Regions from separate parts of the Paenibacillus sp. SN-8-1 genome, predicted to be linked through region 2. Evidence: riboswitches for the same ligand, from Rfam matches in the RefSeq annotation. Region 2 holds a riboswitch; the other holds the start of a gene.

Region 1 (15,072 bases), 2.2 Mb from region 2:
CGTAGTCATGTAGAGTGGATATTCGGCATCAATCTTCTCAGGTAGATCATGTTCTGGAACACAGACAAATTCAGCTCTTCCATCCGGATGTGCAAAAGCCTCTTCGAATAACCGGGCTTTACCCGGCTGACCTACTTGCGGACAAGGCCAGTATACGCCCTCCTCCTCACGCAACCGGTCATAACTAATCCCATAATAATCAGCTGCTCCACCTTTACTGGCTACCCTGAGCTCATTGAATATTTGCTCTGCAGATTCGTAAGGGAAGTATTCCGGCTTGCCCATCCTACGAGCAATCAGCGAGAGAATTTGCCAATCATGAAGCACTTCTCCCGGGAGCGGGCGAGCTGCCTCCCGAAGCAGAACCCGGCCTTCCAGATTTGTCAGTGTCCCCTCGTTCTCTAGATAAGAGGACACCGGAATGACCAGATCAGCCATTCGCGCCGTTTCGGACAGGAACATATCCGCTACAACCAGGAAATCCAGCTTTCTTAACCCATCCTCTACAAAATCGGCGTTGGGGTTTGAGACAATCGGATTGGAGCCCATAACGAACAAGGAGCGGATTTCTTGCATATGGACCTTCTCCATCATTTCGTAAGCCGATACTCCCTTCCCAGGAAGATGAGCCGAATCAAGTCCCCACACTCCGGCAATATACTCCCGGTCACGCTCGTTCTCGATCAATCGGTATCCGGGGAGCTGATCAGCCTTCTGTCCATGCTCTCTGCCACCTTGGCCGTTCCCTTGGCCTGTTATCGCTCCGTAACCGCAGGAAGCACGGCCGATTTTGCCGGTTGCAAGCACCAAGTTCAAGTAATTACGGACTGCAAGATGTCCGTCGGTATGCTGTTCAACCCCTCTTGCCGTGAATAACATACCGGTCTTGGAAGTTCCATATTTCACAGCCGCTTTCCGTATATCCTGGGTTGAAATCCCTGTCAAGTTAGCAATTTGCTCAAGACTGGACTTCTCCAAATGAGTCTGCAGCTCTTCAAAACCCTTCGTTCTGCTTTCAATAAAATTCCGGTCTGTGAGCCCCTCCTCCAGAATCACCTTCAACATTCCATTGGCAAGTGCCGCATCCATACCTGGCTTGACCTTCAAGTGCAGATCAGCCATTTTTGCCGTAGCGGTATTTCTGGGATCAATGACAATAAGGTAAGCACCGTTCTTCTGAGCTTCTGTGAAATAGGGCATCAATGTAGGCTGACACTCGGCGATATTCGTTCCCGCCAAAATGATACAGCGGGTATGCGGGATATCCGAGAGCGGATTGGTAAGTCCCCGATCGATCCCAAATGTCCTAATCCCGGCTGAGGCTGCGGATGACATACAGAATCTTCCGTTATAATCGATATAACGTGTTCCCAGAGCTACCCGAGCGAACTTGCCGAGCAAATAGGCTGACTCATTAGTTAATGAGCCTCCTCCGTATACACCTAATGCATCCTTGCCGTACTTGGCTTGAATGGATGTGAATTGCTCGCAGATAAGCTCAATAGCCTCTTTCCAAGTGATCCTGATGAAGCTTCCGTTATGCTTCTTAAGTGGATGCAGAAGCCGGTCACGGTGCACCGCGTGCTGGTGGGCATTCATTCCTTTGATGCATAACCGCCCCTGTGAAGCTTGATTGGGAGTGGGTTCCACAGAATAGGTGAAGCGTCCTTCAGCCGTTTTCTCTTGGGTGACCTGCATTTTGCACTGGACACTGCAAAAGGGGCACTGCGTATTCATGACGAATCGCTCGGTAGATAAAGTTCGCTCTGTAACACTCATTAACAACACCTCCCATTACGTGGACCGAAATTCAGATTTATTTATGAAGAACCAAGGTAGAATGACCAGAATGTTCAGCATTTAGCTGCTTGCCCCAACGCTTGGCAAGATCATCACAGAACTGCTCATCAAACAACTGTTCACGCAGCTTGATGATGCCGCCCATACGCTGGACCCATTTCCAGCTTGGCTCCATGAACCACGCCGACTCCCGGTACCATTGCAAAAAGGCCGTCGCGAGCTCCACTGCCTCTTCATCCCCAGCTTCCACAGATAGTAGCTGCCCTTGTACAAGAGGCGGTTGACCACTTCCGCCCACATAGACCTCCCATCCAGCGGGCACAGCGGCAAACCCCAAATCTTTGGTTAAGGTTCCAGCTAAATGCCGGGGACTACCAGAAACTGCGATGGAGAGTGGACTCGGCATTTGCATGGTCCCGAAGCTCATCTCAAGTTTGGCCGCCAAACCGACTGCTTCATGATAGGCATCTATTCCGCAGCCTGGTTCTGTACAGGTCGTAACTGGCGGCAGAGGATAACCAAAGTGATACTCCATCACTTCTAATCCAAGAAGATGGATTAGAGAATCGATATCGGAATCTAAGATCCCTGACAGCTCGATGCCTCCATTCGTCAGGCGAGTATGCGGAATTTCGTATTTTCTCACTGCATCGGTTATCAACGTCAGCTCCTTTCCACTCAGGCTTCCGCCTGGAATTCGCGGAATCACAGTATAGGTTCCATCCTCCCTTCTCAAAGCCCCGGACTTCTTACGCGAATCCTCTGCACTAAATGGAGATGGATTCTGTGTTTCTAGGTAATATTTAAGAGCAGGAAGACACGTCTCGCAGCCTACAGGCTGATTCCAACCCAGTGAGGTCATGAGCTGAAATTCATCTGCATAAGATTTCGCTCGAATAGCCTCCTTAACCATTTCATGAGAGTAGGTCGTACAACCACATATGGCTTCCACTTTCTGAATACCTGAATCCTTACTCGAAAGAGCGTAATTCAGCAGTGCATGGACCAGTGGTTTACAACCTCCGCAGGTTCCGGTTGCCCTAGTACAGTCGCGAATTTGTTCAACCGTCTCCAGCCCTTCCTCACGTATTGAAGTCATGATTGCCAACTTACTAACTCCGTTACAGGAGCAGACGGTATCATGATCTGACATTTCAGCGATCAATGATTCTCCCGAAGGAGATGCTTCTCCTTGGTTATCCGTCTTGTACAGTATGGACACGTCCGCTTGACGCCGAATATGCTCAAGCAGATTAGTCCCCTCACTCACATCTCCGAACAGTACCGCTCCAGCTATGCTGCCAGTTGAGGATATAACGACTTTCTTATAGGTTCCTCGCTGACCATCATAAGCAATAATGGACTGATCAGCCGTTTCTTCATGAATTTGGCCAGCTGAGAATACTTCAATACCCGCAACCTTCAATTGAGAGAATAATATGGAGCCTTCGTAAGGAGATGTCTGTACTCCACACACTGTGCGGGCGAGCACCTTCCCCTGCTCATAGAGTGGAGCAACAAGTCCATAAGAAATGCCCCGATGCTCAGCACATTCACCTACAGCATAGATATTTGGAATATTGGTCTCCATAAGATCGTTCACTACAATTCCGCGATTCACCTGGATGTTACTTCTAAGAGCCAGCTCAGCATTTGGACGGATTCCGACCGCCATAATGACAAGATCTGCCGAAATGCTCGATCCATCTGTAAAATGCAGCCCTCCAGCCCGCTTGCGTCCTGAGATTCGTAGGGTGTTCTTATCCAGAAGAAAGTTCATCCCCTGATCCTCAAGCTTCTCTTGAAGCATGCGGGCAGCAGTCCTGTCCAGCTGGCGGTTCATCAGGTAGGGAGAATTATGGACAACATCAACTTCCATACCTTGGTTCAGCAGTCCCCTGGCTGCTTCAAGACCTAACAGCCCGCCCCCAATCACAGCTGCTTTCCTGTAAGTCTGGGCAGCTTCAATAATTTGAAGGCAATCTGTAATACTGCGGAAGGCCATTACGCCCGGTTTGTCTGCACCCGGCAGGGGAAGCATGAAAGGCAGGGACCCCGTAGCAAGGATCAGAACATCATAACCGCGGATACGCCCGGAATCCGACAAGACGGTCTGCTTCTCCCTGTCGATATACATGACCTTCTCTCCCGTGTACAGCTGAATACCTTGTTTGGCGTACCAGTCCCTGTCATTAAGAACAATATCCTGAATACCTGAATCTCCCTGAAGCACTTTTGATAGCAAGATACGGTTGTAATTGGGATGAGGCTCGCTGCCGAATATGGTGATTTCAAATGCATCCGGTGCAAGCTGTAAGATCTCTTCAATACACCTTACTCCAGCCATTCCGTTACCTACCATTACGAGTCTTCTTCTCATTCATGCTCACTCCAATGCAAGAGAAACCTAAAAATCAATTTTAACGCTTCGTAAATGTCAGTATTATTAACATTATTTCTTTTTTTGTAATCAGAATTATCTAACTTTTAACAAATATAGCCGGAATTTTAAGAGATGGTCAATATTTATGTTAGTTTATGTGACATAAATGATTTCGATCACAATCATTTTGTAATTTTATTAACGGTATAGTTAACTAGTCATGACATATATGTGGCATGGATATCCACAGTAAAAAGGCTCCTTCGACAGAGCCGCCGAAAGAGCCTAAGTAACTTCACATATTTGGGTGTAACTTTCATAACAAGAAGGATTAAACTAGAGACTGCAACCTCTCTCATTATGGATTCCAAGGATATTCAACCATTACATTAATCTCTTGGTTCAATCCATACAAGGCTACAAATTCTTGGCAGAGAAGGTATCTCCGCCTTCTATCGTGCCAGTCTGGAAGCCTTTATAGAACCATCTTTTCCTCTGCTCGGATGTACCGTGAGTGAAGCTCTCGGGTACTACATAACCCCTTGCCTGCTTTTGCAGAGTATCATCACCAACTGCGCTGGCAGCGGTAAGGGCCTCATCCAGATCGCCTTCCTCCAGCACGCCCTTCCCTTGAACATGGCTGGCCCATACACCAGCCAGATAATCCGCCTGAAGCTCAAACCGCACAAGATATTTGTTGAATTCGGTTTCGCTCAGCTTCTGGCGCAGCGGCATGACTTTGTCACTTGTCCCAAGCAAAGTTTGCACATGGTGCCCTACCTCATGGGCGATTACATAAGCCATTGCGAAATCACCGGGAGCATTGAACTTCTGCTTAAGCTCGTCATAAAAACTCAGATCAATATAAAGCTTACGATCCCCAGGACAGTAGAATGGGCCTACTGATGAACCTGCTGTACCACAGGCCGATTCCACGCTGTTCGTATACAGCACCAGAGTTGGATTCTGATAGGTAAGTCCCTTCTCCCTGAACACTTCTGCCCATACATCCTCTGTGTCCGCAAGGACTACTGATACGAAATCCTTCATCTCCTGCTCTTGTTGTGTTGGGGCGTAAGATGAAGTAGTATCCGTCCCAGACCCCGTAATATTGTTCAGGAGATCACCGCCATTCCCGCCAAGCAAAGTGACGAGCAGCATAATTATAATTCCGCCGATTCCTCCACCCACAAGGGTTTTACCACCTACACCCCTTCGGTCCTCGACGTTGGTGCTTTCTCTTCTACCCTTCCACTGCATACGGTAACCTCCCTTATCGCATCCATTAAGCCAAATAAAGATGTTATAAGTGTTTTTACCCGGGATTGGCTGAGATTCACACTCCATTTACTGGAATAAACATGAATTTATTAATTTGCTGATAAATGCATACCGACGCTACGCAGATGATCTCATGAACACTGCTATATTCACTTATACTCCTCGGTGCCATGAAGGAAAATATCAACGGCTTGCTTGTAAAGTACAAGTGCCTCCTGCATCTCCAGCTTTTTGGACATATGGTTAAGACCGATAAATAAGCTTTCAAAAATGACAGCCAGCCCATTCATTTGTGCGGATGACAAGTTATTGCTATCTACCAACTCTTGAATCAGACGTTTATTGAATTCGATATGTGAATTCATCAGCTTGCTGATGCGGTCCTCAATATCGTTCTCCATCTCATTATTGTTGAAGAACTCCTGAGCTGCCTTGGTAAGTGGATGGTTCAAATCCTCGATAACCATATGTTCCGCGAAACCATACATCTTCTCTTTGATCGTCTTGAACTGGGACTCCTTCGACCGCCATTTCTGGTCCCAATCCCGTTCCCATTCATCGATAAGATAGAGAAATAATCCCTCTTTACTCTTGAAGTGATAATATATATTCCCCTTGCTGCTCCCCGTCTCGGCCACGATGTCCTCAATCGATGTCCTGGCATAACCTTTTTGCACAAACAGGGTACGTGCGGAGTCAGCCACCTTTTTCTTGGTCTGCTCACTTTGCAGCTGCTTTTTGTTCAATGACTTCATCTCCGATTAATTGTAATGAATTCATATTGATTTAATCATAAATGTACCGGAAACAAAATATTAAAATTCTGAAATCTTGACTTTCAGTTTTGCTCTCTGGCCAAGTGACAATACAAAACATACTGCTAGGACAACAGCTGCTGAGATATAGGGCCAGTTGATATCTAGATCAAACAACAACCCCGCGATAACAGGTCCAATGATATTGCCAAGGCTGGTGTAAGCTGAATTTAGCCCGGCCACAAATCCCTGCTGCTCTTCAGCAAGCTTCGACATCTGTGTACTGATGGCAGGACGCAGAATATCAATTGATAGGAATACGATAAAGGTAACCACCACAATCATCCAGTACGTATTCACCCAGAGGGTTAGCAGTACAAACAAGCTGCATACGAGAAGGCATATGGAGATAACCTTCTTCTCTCCAAACCGATTTAAAATCCACCCAAATACGGTAGCCTGTACCACCGCTCCAGATATGGAACCAAACGTAATAATAAATGCGATATCGTTAGGTGTGAAGCTGAACTTCTTATCTACGAATAGGCCAAATACCGTCTCATAATTTGCCAGACCGAAGGACATAACGAACACAATGATTAAGCTTAAGAAATAAGGCTCCCTGTAAGAATGCAGCAGCTGAGAGACCAGACTCTGCTTCGGTGTATTAATTAATCTTTGATCCTTTCGCTGCTTCGCCTGGAAAGATTCAGGCAGAACAATGATCGTAATGATAGCTGCTAATCCTCCTGCCAACGCGGCTGCATAGAATGGAATTCTAACGCCATAACTGGCAATAAACCCTCCGATTCCCGGACCGATGATGAATCCAGTAGTTATAGCTGCATTAATGAATCCCATACCCTTTGCTCTTTCCTCGTTGCTGGTCATGTCCGCCGTATAAGCCATAACAGCAGGCATGATGAAAGCCGCACCGATCCCTCCGAGCATTCTTGATGTGAATAACAACACTGGTGAGCTCACTGCACCAAATAAAAGCTCTGACATTGCAAAAATAACCATCCCGGATACAATCATTTTCTTCCTGCCGAAGGAATCAGACCATTTGCCTGCTAGAGGTGAGAATAGCAGTTGTGTAAGTGAGAAAGCAGCCACGAGCAGTCCAACTATACTGCCGCTTATATGCAGGTCTCTCATATAAGTTGGCATAATGGGAATAACAAGCCCTATCCCCGTGAAGACAAGGAATATGTTGAGCATTAAGAGCAGCAAGGCACCTCGGTTTTTAGTAAATAAATTCATTCGAACAGATCCTCCAACTTCTTCAAAATCTAAGATAAAGAACAAAAATAATACTGACTGAACGTTCGGTTTGTATTATACCATGTAACGAAAAATGTATACATGTTCGCTCAGAACATTTTTCTATTTACTAGTTTTAAAGCCAACTAATTTTTCTACGTTTACAATATATTCACAATTAAATGTTTTTTACTGGAAAATTTAGTGATATATTTACAATGAAACATATAAAAATATTAGGAGATGGTAGAAAATGTTAAGAAGAATGAGGATGTATCTGTCTGGTTTGGCTTTTTTTGCGATTTTTGCGCTAACGTTTGCACCATCAGCTTTTGCAAGTGACCAGCCGGTTCAATTGATTTCGGCTAACATCTATACTTATAAGTATGGATATGTGGCATTTAGTGGCAGCGTTGAAGTAAGCAACCTCAGCTATCAAAAAAACGTAACCATTCATTATAATCCCGGAGACGGCCACTGGTATGATACGAGTGCCTCCTATCAAGGCCCCACAGACTCCTCGCATGAAAAGTGGAATTTCGAGGTTTCCACGAGCAGCGTGAACAACACGAACCCTCAGCTCGCAAATGCACAATACATTCAATTCGCAATCAAGTATGAAGTTGGCGGTCAAACCTATTGGGATAACAATAACGGGCAGAACTATTCCGTCAGCCGTAATAATATGAGCTCGACCATTCTTGGCAAACCAAATGTCCTCCGCGCTTCCGATTATTTATATCAGAACACCTTTTCAGGGGATGTATTCGTCAAGAACCTAGACTACACCAAGACGGTTAAAATCGTGTATACCACAGATAATTGGAATACAACCAAAGAAGGTTATGCCAGTTACTATCAATCTGTTAACGCCGATGACAGCGTACAAGATTGGCATTTTAGCTTCAACAATATTGACTCCAGTATCTCCCAGATTAAATACGCCATCTCTTACACTGTAAAAGGACAAACCTACTGGGATAACAACTATGGCAATAACTACACGGTAAGCAGATAATCCATAAATGAACTGACCTATAATCGCCCTCCGGCTGCCCTCTTGGCATAACGGAGGGCGATTTCTATGTTCCTTCAAGAACGCGAATAAGTTACGCATTTATGAACCACATTATTCTGTAAGAATGCAGTCAAGGAAGAAGGGATTTTCTCCATGTATTTATTATTGGCGCTTCTTCCGGCTGTTTGCTGGGGCAGCATTGTTTTCTTCAATACTAAATTAGGCGGAGATGCATATAGTCAGGTACTTGGAACAGCCATAGGCGCTTTGATCTTCTCGGTCTTTCTATATGTGATCAGTGTCCCGCCATTGTCCCCGCTGATTTGGATTGTGGGCACCATCTCAGGGCTATTCTGGTCTGTTGGTCAGAGCAATCAGCTCAGGGCCGTTCAATATATGGGCGTCTCCCGCACTGTACCTCTATCTACGGGAATGCAGCTTGTCGCAACAACTCTTGTGGGTGTAATCGTATTTCGTGAATGGACGAATCTGGTAACGATTCTACTCGGCACAGCTGCCATTCTCTGCATCATTTTGGGTGCGTTCTTCACGGTTATAGGTGATAAGGATTCTCCCACAAAGGGTACAAAGTCAAAGATGAACCGCGGGACTGTCATTCTTCTTATATCCACCTTCGGATACCTTATCTATGTCAGTCTCCTGCGCTATTTCAATATCAACGGCTGGGCCGCAGTTCTTCCCCAAGGAATAGGGATAACTGCTGGAACTTTACTGTTAACCTTCAAGCATGATCCGTTTAATAAATATATGACAAGGAATATCCTCACAGGTATATGGTGGGGAATTGGCAATTTGGGGCTGCTTTTGTCTCTCCCCCATATCGGTCAAGCCACCAGCTTCTCTCTCTCCCAGACCGGGATTATTATCTCTACCCTAGGCGGAATATTTTTTCTGGGTGAGAAGAAATCCGGGCGGCAGATGGTCTTTGTTATTTTAGGCTGCTGCTTGATCATTGTCGGCGGCGTTATGATGGGATTCACCAAAAGATAACTTTAGGAGATGCTTACATGTATAAAGACCTTGAAGGAAAGACGGTAATTATTACAGGTGCTTCAAGCGGAATCGGCAAGGCCATGGCACTGCGTTTCGGGCAGGAGAAAGCCAATGTGATCGTTAATTACCGTTCTCCGGGCGAAGAACTGGATCAATTGATCCAGGACATTCAAAAAAACGGCGGAAAGACGCTGGCCGTACAAGGTGACGTGACGAAAGAGGAAGATGTGAAGAAGCTCATAAGTTCGGCCGATGAATCATTCGGAGCTGTCCACGTCTTCATTAATAACGCAGGTGTGGAGAACGAGGTTCATTCCGAGGATTTATCATTGGAGGACTGGAACAAGGTTATTAATGTGAATTTAACCGGTGCTTTTCTCGGCAGCCGGGAAGCCATCCATTATATGCTGGAAAAGAAAATCAAAGGCTCCGTGATCAACATGTCCAGTGTACATGAGAAGATTCCTTGGCCTCATTTCGTACATTATGCAGCCAGCAAGGGCGGGATCAAAATGTTAACCGAGACACTTGCTCTTGAATTTGCACCCCAGGGTATTCGGGTGAACAGTATAGGCCCCGGAGCTATTAATACTCCAATCAATGCCAAGAAATTTGCCGATCCAAAGGTCAAAGAGGACGTCATTTCCATGATTCCGATTGGATATATTGGAGAGCCTGAGGAGATTGCCGCCGTTGCCGCCTGGCTTGCCTCTTCCGAAGCCAGCTACGTAACCGGAATTACACTTTTTGCGGATGGCGGGATGACCAAGTATCCAAGCTTCCAGGGCGGGCGAGGCTAAGAGAGCCCAGTTATAAATAAGAGGATGCCCTTTTTAGTCTATACATGAACTTAAGTGGCATCCTCTTTTTAATTGCACAACCCTTCCATTATTCTACTTGGCCCCCGTCCTGTTCCTTATCGGCTGCCTTCCACTTCGGCTTGCAATGAACACACCGCCAAGTATGAGAATCAGACCTGCTACCAGGCTCCATCCGATGGGCTCATGCAGCAGGGTATAGCCCCATATCATGGCTGTCGCCGGCACCAGATAGGTGACCGAGGTCGCAAACTCAGGGCTTCCTTTAAGCACCATGTAATTGAACAATATATAAGCCACACCCGACCCCAGAACACCTAATCCCAGGACCCCGAACAGGTTGGCCGGAACGGCAATCTTAGTCAAGTTCACACCTTCAATCGTAGCAGCAAGAATACCGCTTCCGATCATCGCTCCAAGCAAGGTTCCGAACGTTAATTGATACATATTGAGTCCCCCTAACAGCTTTTTGGATAATTGGGAACCTACAGCATAACAAAGTGTAGCGGCAATCATCGAGCCGAATCCGAGCATGTCTACCTGGAGAAAAGAACCGGGGCGAATTCCGAGCAGTACAATCAACCCCAAGAGAGCAACCCCCATTCCAAGCCACTGAATACGCCGGAATTTCGAGCCGAAGAACAGCAGCCCCACCACCATGGTACAAATAGGTGTTGTTGCATTCAGCACGGAGGCCATGCTGCTGGCTAACCTCGTTTCACTGAAACCAATTAGCGTCCATGGTAATGCCATGTTAATCATAGCTACGACTACGGTGGGAACCCACCTTATCTGCCGCACGGCAAATGGAATGCGCATAATCAGCATGTATCCTGTTATAAACAAAAATCCGAAGGTTGAGCGCATAAATGCATTTCCCCAAGGGCCAAAATCATAAAGCAAATTTTTGATGAAAAAGAACGAACCTCCCCAGATCAAACTCAGGAGGACAAGCGAAACATATAGTGATCGTGCCAATTGATTACCTTCCTTCAATATGTTCACAACTTCTCGTAGAGATGTTCCTATATGTTAACCGATTTTTTTATAAGAATGACAGCAAACCAGCGGAATCTACTATGCCAGATCTTTTGGCATGGAAAGTTTTGACCAATGAACTCTCGGGATAGGCGTGCTACAATTTGTAGCGAACTTGAATCATCTATGGCCAAGGCCATTACGAACACAAAAGATTCAAGTAAATAAAGGCCGAAGCTTATCACAAGCACGGGGGACCCATACACTGGGGTGAAGCCATAACCGTGGCGGGGTGATTACTCTTTGACCCTAATCCGACAGCTAACCTCGCAGGCTAATAAAAGGAGAAATGCTCAAATGAGATTCAAAAAAAGTCTAATTACCGGCGCGCTTGCGCTTAGCATGGTCGTAGGTACGGGAGCAGCATCCGCTGCCGACAATACCACAACAGTGAATTACAAGGTCTGGACTTACAGCACGAATCAAAGTTTTACGACTCAAGGTTTTTCTTGGGATAGTTTTCTACAGCAGTTTAGAAATCTAAATAACCAAGGGACTACAAAAGTTCAAACAGGAACTGGAAATCAGACTGGGTCGAATACGAAGACGAACACAACTAACACAACCACTAATCAAGCTCAAACGAACAGTCAGACTAAAACGAATACAACACAGGCAAGCAATTCCCAATCTGCATATGCTGATCAGGTCGTAACACTGGTTAATCAGGAACGCGCCAAAGCGGGTGTAAAACCCCTTGCCGCCGACAAAGCCTTGGCTGCTATGGCCCTCGATAAAGCTAAAGACATGTACTCTAAAGGGTATTTCGACCACACTTCACCTACCTATGGTTCCCCATTTGACATGATGAATTCGTACGGAATTCATTACACTTATGCGGGAGAAAATATCGCCAAGGGTCAGAAGGACCCTGCCGAAGTCATGAAAGCATGGATGAACAGCCCGGGACACAAACAAAACATTTTAAGTCCTAACTATACTAAAATCGGTGTCGCTTATTATAACGGGGAATGGGTTCAGGAATTTATTGCGAACTAATTTTAGTTAGAGAGAGTCACAGCAAAGAGACTATCCTGCCGGATAGTCTCTTGTTCTTTTTTATAGCAGAATCGTTAAATTTATCTGTAATTATAACCTAGACGCTGGGTAAGGTTGGAATGATAACTATGGTCCTTCATAGCACGAATAACCTTTATGGAAATTACAGGGGACTCGGCCGGATTAGTCGGTCTGAACTTCATCTCTATGAAATCTTTGATCTCCATAAGATGCCCTTCTTTCTTAAAAGATTCCAGGTAATCAGATATCACAGGCAGCTTCCCTACCTCACTGAATACCTCAAGCTCTTTCCTTACCTTGTTTATGCGATCCTGAATTTCTACTGTTACATAGTACCGGTCTTTCATGCATACACCCTCCTGTCGATAGCTAGCCGGCGGTAAATAAAAAATAGTATCAGAGTTCCTATAGTTTGCGTCACTGACTCTTATCAGAATCGCCTGTTTTTTGTAGAAAAGACCAATAATTAGTATAAATAATACACCATTCGACATATAATTACAATAATATATTTAAAGTATATAACGTCCTGACCCTCAGTTAACTTAAACAAAAAAGGCCGTTCAGTTCTATCACTGACCAGCCTTTAAATCTAAATATGGCATATCTTTCAAAAGTTAACTTTTCTTCTCATCTCTATAGAATACTTCTGCTCCCGCAATGCCTGGATGCGTCATCTCATAAGGATCCAGAATCAGATTCAGTTCCTCTTCGGTAAGTACATTATATTTCAGACATAGTGCCCTTACGGACGCTCCTGTAAGAATTGCCTCCCTGGCGATTCTGGATACGACCTCATAGCCTAGATGTGGATTCACTGCGGTTATTATGCCTACACTTCTCTCCACATCCTCTTTCATTTTGTCTATATTTGCTTCGATTCCCGATAAGCAATAATCCGTGAATACACGGAACGAATTATTCATCATGCTGATGGACTGTATAAGATTGAACACGAGTACAGGCTCCATCACATTGAGCTCAAGCTGCCCTGCTGATGAAGCCAGGCATATCGTGTGATCATTGCCAATCACCTGGAACGCTACCTGGTTGATAACCTCGGCCATAACCGGGTTAACCTTGCCTGGCATAATCGAAGAGCCCGGCTGCCTTGCAGGCAGAGATATCTCGTTAAAGCCGACACGAGGACCTGAAGCCATAAGTCTCAGATCGTTAGCGATCTTGGACATATTCATCATACATACCTTTAGGGCCGCCGATACCTCAGTATACGCATCCGTATTTTGGGTAGCATCCACAAGATGAACTGCTGTCTCGAGTGGGAAGCCGCTGATCTTCGCCAAATATTCAACTACGAGTTCTATATATTTCGGGTCCGCATTAAGCCCGGTCCCAACAGCTGTTGCGCCCATATTAACTTCATACAGATGCTGTCTTGAGCTCTCAATTCGGAGAATATCTCTCTCCAGCACTCGGTAATAGGCCTCAAATTCCTGTCCCAGACGGATCGGTACAGCATCCTGAAGATGAGTTCTACCCATCTTGATCACATGGTCGAATTCTTTCGACTTGGCAACGAACACCTGATGCATTTCACGCATTGTGACCAGAAGCTGCTCCATCAAAGACAATACTGCAATATGTATAGCTGTTGGAAAAGCGTCATTAGTCGATTGCGCCATATTCACATGAGAGTTCGGACTGAGGAACGAGTAATCGCCTTTCTCCTTCCCAAGCAGCTCGAGAGCCCGGTTCGCGATCACCTCATTCGTGTTCATGTTGAGAGAAGTCCCCGCTCCCCCTTGAATCGGATCAACTATAAATTGGTCATGCCATCTTCCTTCGATGATCTCTTCGGCTGCTTGTACAATGACTTCGCCATGACCCGCATAGAGTCGGCCAATCTTCATGTTGGCCATGGCTGCCGCTTTCTTCACGATCGCCATAGATTTAATTAACTCTTTGTGAACCGTATAGCCGGTAATCGGAAAGTTCTCGACCGCACGCAGCGTCTGAATTCCATAGTAGGCGTCGGCCTCTACTTCTTTGGTACCCAGGAAATCTTTTTCTATACGAAATAATGGTTCTGTCACGTTGCATTCCTCCGGATTTCAAGGTTTTGGAATTACTCGGTTAGGCAGATGTCTGTCTATACGATTTCTTATAACATACTTCCAGTAAGAAAGATACCGCTCCGTCGATGAATAACATTAGCCTTTTTATTAATTGTTCATCCTTGTATATTTCACTAAAACAGAAGAATGCAGTACAATAGATCCAAGACAAAAGACACATTGTACATACATATTAAGGGAGTAACCTCATCATGAAGTATTATGGCAGAATCTATACCGTGCTCATTGTAGTTGGCTTTCAAATTGTTGATTTTCTGAATCGATATTTCAATCATCTCGGCTTCAATTTTGTTGACTTGCTGTCATATATACTCACCATTACTGCCGGATTTCTGATTGGACTCAAATATGACCAAGCTGTCTTCTATTCTCAAAGGGATGAACTAACCACTTTATATAATCGCCGTTTCCTGAGTAAATTCTTCAACAGATTATCTCCATCCGCGCGGATAAAGTATTTCATCCTGGTCATTGATTGTGATAATTTCAAGATGATTAATGATTCCCATGGGCACCACATGGGAGACTTGGTTCTTCAGAGTGCTGGAGCTATTCTTAAATCATCCACCCGCAAGAAGGATATTGT
Region 2 (15,072 bases):
GCGCAGCGAAGCATCCGGATGAATGGACTGGAGGACCGTATTAAGATTAGACTCGGAGATCTGAGAGATCTGGTGAGCGAGACCGGGCATGGGGCCTATGATGCGATTACGGTGAATCCTCCTTATATGCCGCTTAGAGCAGGGGAAACCAAGCTAAATACACACCAAGCTATCGCGCGCCATGAGATTCACTGCAGCCTGGAAGAGGTTATACAAGCCTCAATGCGACTTCTACGCAATGGGGGGAAAGTTACCATGGTACATAAGCCACAGCGGCTGGGTGAGATCATCTCGCTGCTCAGGCAGTATCGGCTTGAACCCAAGCTAATCCGGTTCGTACACCCACGCAAGCATATGGAGGCTAATATTGTGCTAATTGAAGCGTTAAGAGACGGGAAGCCGGATATGCGTATTCTCCCGCCCCTTATCGTGTACCAAGAGGACGGCCAATATTGCCCGGAGATTATGGATATCTATTACGGATCAAATGAGGGAACTGAATGAATATACACGTACAGAAAAGCTTTCAATTAGATGGGGAGCGGCAGATCGGAAGACTGTTCCTTGTAGCTACACCCATCGGCAATCTGGAGGACATGACCTACCGGGCAGTACGTACGCTGCAAGAGGCTGATATTATCGCTGCTGAGGATACCAGGCAGACTCGCAAGCTGCTATCACACTTTGAAATCTCACCTAAGCGGCTGCTCAGTTATCATGAACACAACAAGGTGGCAAGCGGTCCTGAACTTGTTAGACTTATAATAGAAGGAAATGATCTTGCACTCGTCAGCGATGCTGGTCTTCCCGCTATTTCCGACCCTGGCCATGACCTGGTTAAGCTAGCACTTGAAGAGGGCATTTCCGTCATTCCGGTTCCTGGAGCCAACGCCGCACTTTCCGCGTTGATTATATCCGGGCTTCCAACCGAACGGTTCCAGTTCGCCGGATTTCTGCCCAGAGATAAGAAGGACAGGGAACGTCATCTTAGCTCACTACGAGATTATGAAGGAACCATCCTGCTCTATGAGTCGCCTCACCGGATTATCAAGACATTACAGCATATTCTAGATGTGTGCGGGGACCGGAATATTGCGATGGCCAGGGAGCTGACAAAGAGGTATGAAGAGGTGGCAAGGGGACCGATTAGTGATTGTCTGAGCTGGCTCGAGGAGCATCCGCCTCTTGGGGAGTACTGCATTGCGATTGAGGGTGCCCAGGAAGATGAGGTCCAGGAGCGTAAAGGGTTATGGTGGCAGCCGCTAACTATTGAGGATCATGTCACACACTATGAGCAGGAGGAGGGCCTTGGCAGGAAGGATGCCATGAAGAAGGTGGCGATTGACCGGGGGGTATCCAAAAGGGATATCTACAATGCCTTGCTATAAAGACAAAATTCAGGTTAATAAAAGAGTACACAAAAAAATGACCTTCTTCAGGCGTATACAGGGCCTGGAGAAGGTACCAAGGAGATATGAAAAAGGTTAGAATTAACAGTTTAAGTAAATCTATTATATACTAATTTTCTTAATTTGTCACAGGTGCAGGAATCTCGGAAAGACACTCGTGACATACAATTTTGCCTTTAAAGTAAGTAACATTCTCGGCATTACCACAGAAAATGCAAGCGGGCTCGTATTTCTTAAGCATGATGCGTTCTCCATCTACATAAATTTCGAGCGCATCTTTCTCGCCAATACCCAGAGTACGGCGTAATTCAATAGGAATAACCACCCGTCCCAGCTCGTCTACTTTTCTTACAATACCTGTTGATTTCATCATAACCGATGATTGCCCCTCTCGCTATAATTTAAAAATGTCATAATTCGACACGGTTCTCTGTTTTATGATAATTATAATACCAACGATTGCCAAAACAGTCAACCTATTTAATGCTAACATGCTATTTTTTTCTTATAGCTATAGTCTATAATCCCAAACAGAGCTTTACATCTTCCGGATATATTATTCCGATGCATTATTCGACATTTGGAAATTGGTACATTTGATTATACGACAACATTCGACAAAAATTGTGGTTAATTTCTAAAATATATAAAAAAACATTTTGGATAAGGAGCTAGAGATCATGAACCATCCACTTTCTGAAGAAAAAGTATTCAAAGATCCGGTACATAATTATGTTCATGTACAGGATGACTTGATCTGGTCGCTCATTAATACCCCGGAATTCCAGCGCTTAAGAAGGATCCGGCAGCTGGGGACTTCTTATCTGACCTTTCATGGGGCAGAACACAGCCGGTTCTCCCATTCACTAGGGGTCTATGAAATTACACGTAGAATCATCTCCCAATTTGAGAGGTCATCATATTCAGATTGGCCGCTGGAGGAGAAGCAGGTCGCCTTATGCGCGGCCCTTCTTCACGACCTTGGACATGGCCCCTTCTCCCATTCTATTGAAGAAGCCTTCAATATGAATCACGAGGACTGGACATGCCGGATTGTACTCGGGAATACCGAGGTCAATAAAGTGCTGAGAAGAGAAGGCGATGATTTCCCGAACAAGGTCGCCTCGGTTATACGCAAAGACTACGATAAAGCTATTGTGGTTAATCTGGTGTCAAGCCCGCTTGATGCGGATCGTATGGATTATCTGCTTCGGGATGCCTACTTCACGGGTGTTAACTATGGAACGATAGATATCGACCGAATTTTGAGGATGCTTCGTCCTTTCCAGGGCAGAGTGGTTGTTAAGGAGTCAGGGATGCACGCTGTGGAAGATTACCTGATGTCGAGATATCAAATGTATTGGCAGGTGTACTTCCACCCGGTTACCCGGAGCTCGGAAATTATATTGCGTCAGATCTTTCGCAGAGCGAAGGAGCTTCATCAGGATGGGTTCCGGTTCTCCTTCTTGCCAGATCCTCTGCCGGGCCTCTTTAACCGTGATCTGACTGTGGAAGAATATCTACTGCTTGATGAAGCGTTGGTGCAGACCACATTCGTACAATGGAGAAGAGAAGGCGATCCGCTATTGGCAGATCTATGCTCCCGCTTTATCGACAGGAGACTGTATAAATATACTGAACTGGAAATGCTGGATATGGAAATAATTGATGAAATCCGTCGTGCTTTCCGAGAGTTGGGACTAGATCCTAATTACGACCTCGAAATTGACTTTCCGACTGATCTTCCTTATGATGTGTTCCGCCCTGAGGATGACGCTAGGAAAAAACAAATTTTGCTGCTCGACCGCCAAGACAGGCTGCGTGAAATTTCGGAGGTATCTGACATTGTTCGTTCCATCAGCGGGATTCACCGCGGTAAGTATCATATGTACTATCCGGAAGATAAGCTGCGTGCAGTAGCTCATCTGCTGCCTGTAGAAACAGCTAAATTATTCAATTTGTAGTCATTACTTAAGGAGGTAAATGCACAATGCTATTTGACACACATACCCATTTGGATGCCCCGCAATTTGACGAGGACCGGGAACAGGTCATTGCCCGGGCGGTTGAGCAAGGGGTGACCCGGATGATTAATGTCGGATTCAATCGAGAGACGATTCCTTCCACCATGAAGCTCGCTGAAACTTATGATTTCATATACGCTGCTGTAGGATGGCATCCACAGGATGCGATTACGATGAAAGATGGGGACCTGGAATGGATAGCCGAGCTCTGCGGGCATAAGAAGGTCGTAGCCATCGGAGAGATTGGACTCGATTATTATTGGGATACCTCACCAAAAGATGTCCAGCATGCCGTATTCCGCAAGCAAATTGGACTGGCCCGCAGTCTGAATATGCCAATCGTGATTCACAACCGGGATGCACACGAGGATGTGATTCGAATTCTCAGGGAGGAGAAGGCCAGTGAGGTTGGAGGAGTTATGCACTCATTCTCGGGCAGCTGGGAGACCGCTAGGATGTGCCTGGATTTGGGATTCCATATTTCCTTCGGAGGTCCTATTACCTTCAAGAATGCTAAGCAACCGAAAGAAGTATTAAAGCAGGTTCCGAATGACCGTTTACTGATCGAAACAGATTCCCCTTATTTAACTCCACATCCATTTCGTGGCAAGAGAAATGAGTCGGCGCATGTGCGGCTTGTAGCCGAAATGGCAGCTGAGCTGAAGGGCATTTCTCTGGAGGAATTGGCCGACATTACAACCAAAAATTCACTGGAACGATTTGGAATTAGGTGAAATCGGGAGCAAAAGCGGTGAAATAAAGAGTATTTTGAAAAGATTAATTGTTTTTAATCAATAAAAGGATGATTATTACAAAAAATTAACCAAATATTTAAAAAAACTAGTTGATTCCCGCTTTACAACATGCATACAAACAGGATAGAATCTTTTCAGTAATTGATTTGTTAGTTTTGTAAAGCGGCATGATTTTGCTAGCTATGTGAGTTGAACTAAGTTTTGGTTTGATTTACAAAGCTTAAGTTCATTCACGCGATCAATTACAAGGTTCCAAGAACCAGTCTCGCTGAATCTCCCTCACCGGAGAACGGGGGAACCAATACGGATATTTGAACATGAATATTCCGTATTTGATTTCTTTACGGGTCTTTGGGGTGAATTCAAGGTCATTGCGCCATGAGCGGATGAACTAAGATAGGGCAGCTCTCTACGCCCGAACCCGACAGCTAACCTCGTAAGCGTATGAAGAGAGAGGCATACTCGTGCATCCTACATTCCTTTAGTCAGCCGGAAGCCACGAAAGAGATCCTCTTAAACTCTTTCTCTAGGCTTCTTTTTGTTTTGAATAAAGGTGATAGGATCGTCATACAGTGGTATGACAGGAGGAGACGCCTAACAGGCTGGAGCAGGATGCGAAATGCGGTTAACTTGGCATTTCGTAAAAAACGGTATATAGTCGCGTCAAATTCTATATGAGTCGATCTTAGACGGCGGGGCTATGAAGGAGGACGGAAGAAGTGGGCGTTTTCGGACCTAAAGAAACAACCCATGGTTCACGATCATCCAGCATGTCTTACGCGTTGCGATGGAAGCAAGAGAACAAGCGTCAAATTATAGTTGGAGGAATTATCACCGTCGCATTGCTTGTCAGCGTAATGGCTTGGTTCTACACCCAGGCTGACAAGAACATTTACTTGGTTGCAGATGGCAAAACGCAGTCTGCCGGCACGCCGGAGACGAAGCCAGATCAAGTGCTGGAACAGCAAGAGGCTAACCTGAATTCTGGAGAGAAGGGTTCTCCATCCCTCGGCAGCACTTTTCAAGATGGGAATCAGCTCTTCATCGACCGTGTGGTTCCGGTTAAGGTCACGGCGGATGGCGTGACTAATCAGCACCTTACTACCGCGGATAATGTTCAGGAAGCTATATCCAAGCTGGGCGTATCTGTATCAAGCGAAGACAAAGTGTATCCTTCCTTGAACAGTCCGATTCAATCGGATCTGCATATTCGTATCGTTCGGGTTGATAAGCGTACTCTAAAGAGAACAGAGAGTATTCCTTACACCTTCGTTAAGACTTCGGATCCTTCCTTGGAGAAAGGCAAGACCAAGCTGGTTCAGAAGGGCCACGCCGGTGTCGTGGTTCATGAAATCGAGAAGGTGTATCAAGATGGCCAGTTGGTGTCGAAACGGTTAGTTAATAAGTCCGTGGAGAAGCAGCCATCAACGAAGGTATTGGCTGTAGGCACGAAGCCAAAGACCCAAGTCCTAGCAGCGAGCATTGACCGTTCCAGCCAGGCTGTGAAGATCAGTCAGAATAACAGCGTCAAAAAGGGCGGCGTGCAGTTTAAATATAAAAAGTTGCTGAAGAACGTATCCTTAACTGCCTACTCTGCCGAAGAGGGCGGTATTGGTACCAAGACAGCTTCAGGAGCCCGCGTAAGCGAAGGAAGAACCATTGCGGTAGATACCGATGTGATTCCGATGGGCTGGTGGGTCTATATTGAAGGTGTGGGCTTCCGCAGAGCGGAGGATACCGGCAGCGCGATTAAAGGCAACAAAATCGATGTGTATTATGATAGTTTGAAGGATGCCAATAACTTTGGACGCAAAAAGGGACGTACGGTCTACGTGATTGGTCCCGTCAAACCGGAATTGAACTAATCCATTCTGTACTGACATTTACTTTGAGTGTGGAATAAGGTACCATTACAGATGGTGAATATGTATATGATAAGAAGAGGAGCTATCCTCTTCTTTTTGTTATTCTGGATGGATTGAACGAGAGAAGCGAGTCCTAAAGTACCCATTCTTATGCACTTCGCCTAAGTGTAGAAATGTATAAGACTTAAGAGAAGCTGAATACTTTATATATCGTAATAAGGGCTTTGTTTTTTAAGGAATTTGACGAAATTAACGAGAACAGGCGCCGAAGGGTGCTTTCTTTTATGATAAGCTGCTGTAGAAAGGATGGCGTCCAATGATTAAGGAGGTCATTGTAGTAGAAGGAAGGGACGATACCGTTGCCGTCAAGAGAGCGGTTGAGGCGGACACAATTGAGACTGGAGGGTCCGCAATTGGTCCGGCTGTTATAAGGAAGATCAAGCTGGCACAAGAACGGAGAGGGGTTATTATTTTTACAGACCCTGATCATGCCGGAGAACGGATACGCAAGATTGTGGCTGCGAAGGTGCCTGGATGCAAGCATGCCTTTCTGACGGAGGCGGAAGCTACCCACCGGGGGGATATCGGGGTCGAGAACGCCTCACCTGAGACGATCCGAGAGGCGCTGTCCCGGGTCCGCAGTGAGTATACGGGGGAAGAGACGCTTATCGACTTTAATGACCTCATCGAGGCGGGGCTGATTGTGCATCCTAATGCTGCCGCAAGACGTCACTTCATGGGTGAATTGCTTGGAATAGGATACTGCAATGGGAAGCAGTTCTTTAAGCGCCTGCGTATCTTCCACATCAGCAGGGAGGAATTCGCTGCAGCCCTTCATCAATTAGAGGAAAAAGGAGTATAACACGAATGAGCAGGATGGAAGATATATCAACCCCGAAGCGGACTAAGGAAATTATTCAGCGGCACGGATTCTCATTCAAGAAAAGTCTGGGTCAGAACTTTCTTATAGATCAGAATATCCTGTCCAAGATTGTGGGAGCTGCTGAACTGGATGAAACGAAGGGTGCCCTTGAGATCGGGCCTGGTATAGGTGCATTGACTCAGAAGCTTGCTGAAACCGCAGGCAAGGTCACTGCCGTAGAAATTGATCAGAGGCTGATCCCGATTCTGGAAGAAGTACTTGAGCCCTACTCTCATATCAAAGTCGTTCATGGGGATGTTCTGAAGCTGGACCTGCGGTCATTAATCGAGACGGAATATGCCGGACTAACTGGGGTCAGTGTAGTGGCTAACCTTCCCTACTACGTAACGACACCGATTATTATGAAGCTGCTGGAAGAACATCTGCCGCTTGAGAACATTGTGGTGATGATTCAGAAGGAAGTGGCAGAACGTATGGCCGCGGCACCAGGAGGCAAGGAATACGGAAGCCTAAGTATTGCAGTCCAATATTATTGTGAGCCCGAACTTGTATGTATCGTTCCGCATACCGTCTTTATACCGCAGCCGAATGTGGATTCCGCTGTCATCCGTCTCAAGGTCCGCAAGGAGCCGCCAGTTCAGGTGGATGATGAGGGGTTCTTCTTTGGGGTAGTCCAAGCCTCATTCGCGCAGCGGAGAAAGACGATCTCCAATAATCTCAAAACCCGCTTCTTCGCAAACGAAGGCCGTGAAGAGCTGGAGAGACTGCTTCAGGAAGCGGAGATTGTTCCGTCTAGACGGGCGGAGACCTTGAGTCTTGATGAATTCGCAAAGCTAAGTAATGTGTTGATGCGAGCTGGGCTGAAATAGCTTGTTCCATAGGAACCAAAGATCACATTCGCCCATACGATGAGTCTAGAGGTGATGGACTTGACGAATTTGGGAGACTTGGTTGTACGCAAATCTTACGGAGGAGACGTTACCTTCCGTGTGGAATCCATGACACGCAGCCAAGCAATCATTAAAGGTACTGAATTTCGGTTATTGGCGGATGCCCCGCTTATGGATTTGGTTAAAGTGGATCGTCCCGTTACATCCGAGAAGTCCCAGCGGGCCAGAGTGAAGGCCACGGAATCACTGGAGCGGCTGCAGCAGGACCAAAAGGACCAGGATGAACGGAATCAGGCCGAGCTGATGCATGGGCTGCATTCGCTGAGTGGACCCGCCTATTTTGAAGTGCCAGGGAAGGTGCTTCATTTGGACGGCGACCCCGCTTATTTGAAGAAGAGTCTTGATCTCTATGAAAGGCTGCGTGTTCCTGCAGATGGTTACTATGTCCAGGAGCCAGCGATGGCGGATGCATTGCGGAGCCTGCTGCCAAGGGTGCAGCCGGATATTCTGGTCATTACGGGGCATGATGGAGTGCTTAAGAGCATGATTAACCATGACCTGTACAATTTGAACAGTTATAAAAACTCACGCAGCTTCGTAGAGGCGGTGCAAGTAGCCCGTCAGTATGAGCGCGGATTTGATGCGTTGACGATTGTCGCAGGGGCCTGTCAGTCTCACTTTGAGGCCCTGCTGCAGGCAGGAGCTAATTTTGCAAGCTCACCAGCCCGCATTCTCATTCATGCGCTGGACCCTGTATATGTGGCTGCCAAAGCCTCCTTTACCCCGGTTCGGAGCACAATTCATATTACCGATGTGCTGAATCATACAATCAGCGGTATTCAAGGGGTAGGAGGGATTGAAACCCGAGGTAGCTACCGAATTGGTCTACCCAGGTTTCGGGACCTTTCGACTTTAAAGGTAGTTCCATCAGCTAATTAACATATATTTAGGTTAATCATATTTAGGTCCCGGATTCGGGGCCTATTTTGTTATGGCTTTAGCCGGTTGAGTGCGTGAAACGCGCGAAACAAAAAACCACCCGCTATGCGGGTGGAGGGATCAGCGGTTTGACCACTAAGACCATTCCGATAAAATTGAGATGTTCAGGCTCAAAGAAAGGAATGGTCTTAAATGGCAAACAAGAGCTATAGTCTAGCTCACACAAAGTGGATGTGCAAATACCACATTGTCTTCACCCCGAAGTATAGACGGAAAGAGATCTATAATCAAGTAAGAAGAGATTTAATAGAAATTTTCAAACGCTTATGTAAGTACAAGGGAGTAGAAATTATAGAAGGTCACATGATGCCTGATCATGTCCATATGTTGGTCGCTATCCCACCGAAAATTTCAGTCTCATCATTCATGGGATATCTAAAGGGAAAAAGTTCGTTAATGATCTTCGAGAAGCACGCACAACTAAAGTATAAATACGGGAATCGAAAATTCTGGGCAGAAGGATATTATGTGAGTACGGTAGGTTTGAATGAAGCAACCGTAGCGAAGTACATTCGTGAACAAGAGGCACATGACCAAGCTGTAGATAAGCTGAGCGTAAAAGAGTACGAAGATCCATTCAGCAGCAACAGGGGCAAAAAGAAATAAACCAGTTTAACTGGTAAGTGAAAGTGACAATTAACACTGAGCCTGAACAGATTTGTGGTCAGGCTAGCGTCTTTAGGCGCAGTTTGGCAACAGGGGGTTATACCCCAAGAGCAAACCACCCGTTGGACGGGTGGTCATGATTGTGTTCAAAAGTCATCCTAAATTCCCGGTATTCTGCATAAGCTAATTAGGTCACCTAGGTTTAATTTTTCCCGGCACAACAGGGGTTCGGCAGGGATTGCAAAAAAAATCGTTGACAACAGAATTTGACCCTTGATATAATTATTTATTTTGATTTGACAAGTTATGTGTTTGGGAGTATAATGGACAAGAAAGAGGTGGTCATAGGTAATGGCGAAAAATGCGCTGTCGGAAATTAAGAACAATCTCGAAGCTCACGTTGGACAGAAGATTCTGCTGCGTGCGAATGGAGGTCGCCGTAAGACCGTTGAACGCACGGGTGTTCTAGAGGAGACCTATCCCTCTGTCTTTATTGTCAAGCTCGACCAAGAGCAGCAGACTTTCAAACGCGTATCCTACAGTTATGCCGATATACTAACCGAATCCGTTGAAGTCACGATCTGTGATGATAATGCAGACAGCGAGATGAGGATTTCGTATATTAAACCTTAGAACATCATGTTATACAGTTTATAAGCGGTCTTGACGCTCACGTCAGGCCGCTTTTTTATTGGCAGGGCATCCTGTGCCAAATTGGCAGCAGATTATGTGAATGAGATCCGGCAGGCGCGATATACTAACAAGGTTCCTTACTCATAGATCTTAAAGGAGGGCCTCTCATGTCGCGCAGAAGACGCAGTGTCATGTCCGAAGACCTGAAAGTGGAACTTGCCAAGGATCTGGGCTTCTACGATACCGTGCAAAAAGAGGGATGGGGCGGGATTAAGGCCAAGGACGCAGGTAATATGATCAAAAGGGCCATACAATTGGCGGAACAGTCCGCATCCCGCAATTCCTAAACGGTAAAGGCTCCTCCACACTGATGGAGGGGTCTTTTGTCTCTATTCCACTGCATAAATAAGACTTCATATAAAGTTTTTGTTATAATGAACAAAATAACCATGTAAGGCATATGGAATGAGCTCGGGATTACCGGGCTCAAGCCATCCTAGACGGAAACTTAAGAGTAGGTGAACGCCTTGAAGATTTACGAAAAAGCACCGGCCAAGATTAATCTTATGCTGGATGTCCTACATAAACGGCCTGACGGCTATCACGAAGTGGAAATGATTATGACCATGGTCGATTTGGCTGATCGACTAGAAATGTATGAGCTGCCAAGAGATACGATTATTATCTCCAGCCAGGTTGGTTACATCCCGCTTGACGAGAAGAACCTGGCGTTCCAGGCAGCCAAGCTCATTAAAGAGCGGTATCATGTAACCAAAGGGGTATACATTCATCTGGACAAGAAGATTCCGGTAGCCGCAGGTCTAGCAGGAGGCAGCAGTGATGCGGCTGCTACGCTTAGAGGCCTCAACCGCTTATGGAATCTGAACATCCCGCTAGAAGAGCTGCAGACACTTGGAGCCGAGCTTGGCTCTGATGTTCCCTTCTGTGTAACTGGAGGAACCGCGCTGGCTACAGGACGCGGGGAGCAGCTTACCCCGCTGCCAGGTCCACCGCAGTGCTGGGTGATTCTCGCCAAGCTGCCGATTAATGTATCGACTGCTGAGGTATATGGACGGCTGCGGAGCGATAAGCTCCAGAAGCATCCTTCTGCTCAGCGGATGCAGGAGGCTATTATGCAGGGTTCTTTCCCTGCGGTATGCAGCGAGCTTGGCAATGTGCTTGAGGATGTAACGCTGCAAATGCACCCCGAGGTAGCTCAGCTCAGAGAGACGATGATACGTCTTGGCGCAGACGGTGTGCTAATGTCGGGCAGCGGACCTACCGTATTCGGCCTGGTGTCCAAGGAATCTAAGGTGGCCCGGATATATAACGGTCTTCGGGGTTTCTGTAAAGAAGTGTATGCTGTGCGTCTGCTTACCTGATTCAGGACGAATCCGGCAACATTTTTTGGACAATTCCGTACAAAGATGGTATATTTTCATTAAAATATTCGGATTTTATATAGTAGGAACTCGGGGCTAGACTTAATCCGGGTTCTATCTATTTAGCGAGGGGTCTTTCGTGAAAAAATTAAAAAGAAGCGCCAGATTAGTGGAAATGACCCAGTATCTGTTACTCCGCCCACACCACCTAATTCCACTAACCACATTTGCTGAACGATATGGAGCGGCCAAGTCATCCATTAGTGAGGATTTGTCAATTATTAAAGAAGTTTTTGAAGAAGAAGGTATGGGGGATCTGCTGACCCTTGCCGGTGCGGCCGGAGGCGTGAAATTCATTCCTAAAGTCGGAGAGACGCAAGCACGGGAGTTCATTGATCAGCTGTGCGGGATGCTGTCTGACCGGAATCGTATTCTTCCAGGCGGCTATCTGTATATGTCAGACTTACTGGGTCTTCCGAATTTGATGAACGAAGCCGGGAAGCTATTCGCTACCGTATTCGCCAACCAGAATATCGATGTTATTATGACCGTGGAGACGAAGGGTATTCCGCTTGCTTATGCTACCGGGGCTCAGCTCAATCTTCCGGTTGTGCTGGTACGAAGGGACCATCAGGTAACAGAAGGCTCCGCCGTAAGTATTAACTATGTTTCTGGCTCGCATAAGAGCCTTCACACGATGACGTTATCGCGGCGGGCACTGAAGGAGAATTCCCGTGTCCTGATCGTAGATGACTTCATGAAAGCAGGAGGCACGATTCAAGGCATGGTAGATCTGCTGGCTGAATTTAACGCCACCGTGGCCGGTGTAGGAGTGCTTGTAGAGTCCGGAGAGGTCGAATCCGAGCAGCGACTTCTCCATGACTATGTATCCTTAGCCACGTTAACGGCCGTGGACCCTAAGGAGAAAGAAATTGTAGTTCAACCTGGCAACTATTTCAGCAGAATTGAAGACCAATAAATTTTGTCGAAAAATCTAAGGTTATAGCGGATTATCACGAATTCAGTCGAAAAGGTAGTCTTATAAAAAAAAATTCCTTAATTTAGGGCTTTTTGTTCGCAAAAAAAAGAGGATTTCCGTTTGCAATGTGGAATATTACACCAAGTCTCTGATGGAAAAAGGTGGTGAACACATATGCAAATTACGGATGTAAGACTTCGCCGTGTAAGCTCAGAAGGCAGAATGAAAGCAATCGCATCCATTACCATCGATAACGAATTCGTTGTTCATGATATTCGCGTCATCGACGGGAACAATGGAATGTTTGTTGCAATGCCTAGTAAGCGTACACCTGATGGTGAATTCCGAGATATCGCTCATCCGATTTCTTCCGGTACCCGCGAGAAGATTCAAGCTGCGGTCCTGGCTGAGTATGATCGTGCTGCGGTTGAAGAAGAGGAAGCCATTGTTGAAGGGGCTTAAGGTTCAATCTGTATAGGAGTTATGTCTTATCTTATTGGGGTTCAAGAAAAGAGGGCCATGTACTGTGGCTCTCTTTTCTTTTTGCGCAGAATAAGATATATTCAGTAATGAGTTCAAGAGAAGGAGGCCGTGGCCTTGAAAAGATTAGCAATTGTTCTGGCTGCAGGACAGGGAAAACGCATGAAATCAAAGCTATACAAAGTGCTGCATCCCGTATGTGGCAAACCGATGGTTGGACATGTTCTAGACACCGTGAAAAAAGTCAATTGTGAACGTAGTATCGTGGTCGTAGGTCATGGTGCAGAAGCCGTCCAGTCTTATCTTGGAACATCAGCTGAGTACGTACTGCAGGCACAGCAGCTCGGTACGGGTCATGCTGTGAAGCAGGCCAAGGAACTGCTGGGGAGTGAAGAGGGAACAACGATTGTGATTTGCGGAGATACTCCTCTTGTCACACCAGAGACGCTGGAAGAGCTGATGAAGCTTCACCAAAGTAAGGGCGCAGCCGCAACGGTGCTATCCGCTGTGATGGACAATCCTAAGGGGTATGGCCGTGTCATTAGACGAGAAGACGGAGCTGTTGTTCAGATCGTCGAACAGAAAGACTGCACGCCAGAGCAGGATGCCGTAAAGGAAATCAATACAGGCACTTATTGTTTTGATAATGCAAAATTATTTGCCGCGCTGGAGAAGGTTACGAATAATAATGCACAGCAGGAATATTATTTAACGGATGTAATCGGCATTTTCGTACAGGAAGGCGAAGTTGTTAGCGCTTACGTAACGGATGACCATGCGGAATCCATTGGCGTAAATGACCGTGTTGCTTTGTCAGAGGCTGAAGGCTTCATGCGTCAGCGGATTGTTAAAAAGCATATGTTAAACGGAGTTACTATTATTGATCCAAGCTCGACTTATATCGGAGCAGATGTTGTTATCGGGTCAGATACCGTGATTTACCCGGGAACTACAATTTCCGGAAATACTATAATCGGGGAACAATGCGTAATAGGGCCTTCTACAGAGATTGCAGACAGCAATCTTCAGGATGGGGTTACTATTAAACATTCCGTACTCCATCAGGCGGAAGCCGGCAGTGGAACAACGGTCGGACCTTTCGCTTATTTGCGTCCAGGAACTAAACTTGGACAAAAGGTGAAAGTGGGCGATTTCGTAGAAATCAAGAATGCCTCACTGGATGACGGTTCCAAGGTATCTCATTTGAGCTACATTGGGGACGCTAAGGTCGGTAAGAATGTAAATATCGGCTGCGGGGCGATTACGGTAAATTATGATGGTTATAATAAGTCAATCACCGAAATCGAAGACGATGCCTTTATTGGCAGCAATGTCAATTTGATTGCACCTGTCAAAGTAGGTAAAGGAGCATACGTAGTTGCGGGCTCCACTATTACGCAATCTGTGTCAGATAATGATCTGGCTATTGCAAGACAGCGCCAGGAGAACAAATCCGGTTATGCGGAGAAGATTCGGGCCCGTGCACAAGCGAAGAAACAAAGAGAACAGGATTAGACCAAGCATCAAGATCTGCACGAATATTTCAATGACCATACTAGTATGGAATGAACTAAATTTAGTGATCAATCCGTATGGATTGAGCTAAAGCCTGGTCATCGATATTCTTTAGTTCAATCTATTTAGCACGGAGGGTTTTAATTTTATGACTTATTGCGATTCCAAACTAAAGATTTTCACATGTAACTCCAACCCTAAGCTTGCCCATCAAATTGCAGATTACATCGGTATTCCTATGGGTGATTCGGAGACAACAAGCTTTAGTGATGGGGAAATTCAAGTGAAGCTGTCGGAAAGTGTTCGCGGTTCTCACGTATATGTTGTTCAATCCACATGCGGACCTGTTAACGATAACCTGATGGAGCTTTTGGTCATGGTAGATGCTCTCAAACGGGCTTCTGCAAAAAGCATCAACGTCGTTATCCCTTACTACGGATATGCGCGCCAGGATCGTAAGGCACGTTCCCGTGACCCGATTACAGCCAAGCTTGTAGCGAACCTAATCGAGAAAGCAGGAGCTCACCGCGTTATTACGATGGACCTTCATGCTATGCAGATTCAGGGATTCTTCGATATCCCTGTGGATCACATGCTCGGAGTTCCGATCCTGGCTCAATACTTCCGTTCTAAGCAAATTGAGAATCCGGTC

Evidence for each region. A riboswitch is a leader RNA that binds a small molecule or an ion and turns the genes downstream of it on or off. The one in region 2 is predicted to bind cyclic di-AMP.
Region 1: another riboswitch for cyclic di-AMP. It lies ahead of ACRRNK_RS11885 (CAP domain-containing protein); the one in region 2 lies ahead of ACRRNK_RS00130 (G5 domain-containing protein).

Annotation. Positions count from the first base shown of each region.
Region 1 covers NZ_CP194782.1:2,478,486-2,493,557, forward strand. Annotated here, with positions in the region: gene nasC (assimilatory nitrate reductase catalytic subunit NasC) at 1-1,779, opposite strand, end outside; gene nirB (nitrite reductase large subunit NirB) at 1,817-4,180, opposite strand; gene ypfJ (KPN_02809 family neutral zinc metallopeptidase) at 4,601-5,443, opposite strand; gene ACRRNK_RS11855 (TetR/AcrR family transcriptional regulator) at 5,614-6,210, opposite strand; gene ACRRNK_RS11860 (MFS transporter) at 6,280-7,482, opposite strand; gene ACRRNK_RS11865 (hypothetical protein) at 7,736-8,500, shown strand; gene ACRRNK_RS11870 (GRP family sugar transporter) at 8,654-9,511, shown strand; gene ACRRNK_RS11875 (glucose-1-dehydrogenase) at 9,529-10,314, shown strand; gene ACRRNK_RS11880 (DMT family transporter) at 10,408-11,310, opposite strand; cyclic di-AMP (ydaO/yuaA leader) riboswitch at 11,530-11,661, shown strand; gene ACRRNK_RS11885 (CAP domain-containing protein) at 11,668-12,369, shown strand; gene ACRRNK_RS11890 (hypothetical protein) at 12,450-12,737, opposite strand; gene aspA (aspartate ammonia-lyase) at 13,008-14,444, opposite strand; gene ACRRNK_RS11900 (GGDEF domain-containing protein) at 14,678-15,072, shown strand, end outside.
Region 2 covers NZ_CP194782.1:24,349-39,420, forward strand. Annotated here, with positions in the region: gene ACRRNK_RS00105 (tRNA1(Val) (adenine(37)-N6)-methyltransferase) at 1-504, shown strand, start outside; gene rsmI (16S rRNA (cytidine(1402)-2'-O)-methyltransferase) at 501-1,388, shown strand; gene ACRRNK_RS00115 (AbrB/MazE/SpoVT family DNA-binding domain-containing protein) at 1,528-1,782, opposite strand; gene ACRRNK_RS00120 (HD domain-containing protein) at 2,090-3,373, shown strand; gene ACRRNK_RS00125 (TatD family hydrolase) at 3,400-4,167, shown strand; cyclic di-AMP (ydaO/yuaA leader) riboswitch at 4,445-4,647, shown strand; gene ACRRNK_RS00130 (G5 domain-containing protein) at 4,908-6,053, shown strand; gene rnmV (ribonuclease M5) at 6,370-6,915, shown strand; gene rsmA (16S rRNA (adenine(1518)-N(6)/adenine(1519)-N(6))-dimethyltransferase RsmA) at 6,921-7,805, shown strand; gene yabG (sporulation peptidase YabG) at 7,845-8,765, shown strand; gene tnpA (IS200/IS605 family transposase) at 8,958-9,431, shown strand; gene veg (biofilm formation stimulator Veg) at 9,783-10,064, shown strand; gene ACRRNK_RS00160 (small, acid-soluble spore protein, alpha/beta type) at 10,232-10,411, shown strand; gene ispE (4-(cytidine 5'-diphospho)-2-C-methyl-D-erythritol kinase) at 10,592-11,446, shown strand; gene purR (pur operon repressor) at 11,586-12,425, shown strand; gene spoVG (septation regulator SpoVG) at 12,600-12,887, shown strand; gene glmU (bifunctional UDP-N-acetylglucosamine diphosphorylase/glucosamine-1-phosphate N-acetyltransferase GlmU) at 13,023-14,420, shown strand; gene ACRRNK_RS00185 (ribose-phosphate diphosphokinase) at 14,569-15,072, shown strand, end outside.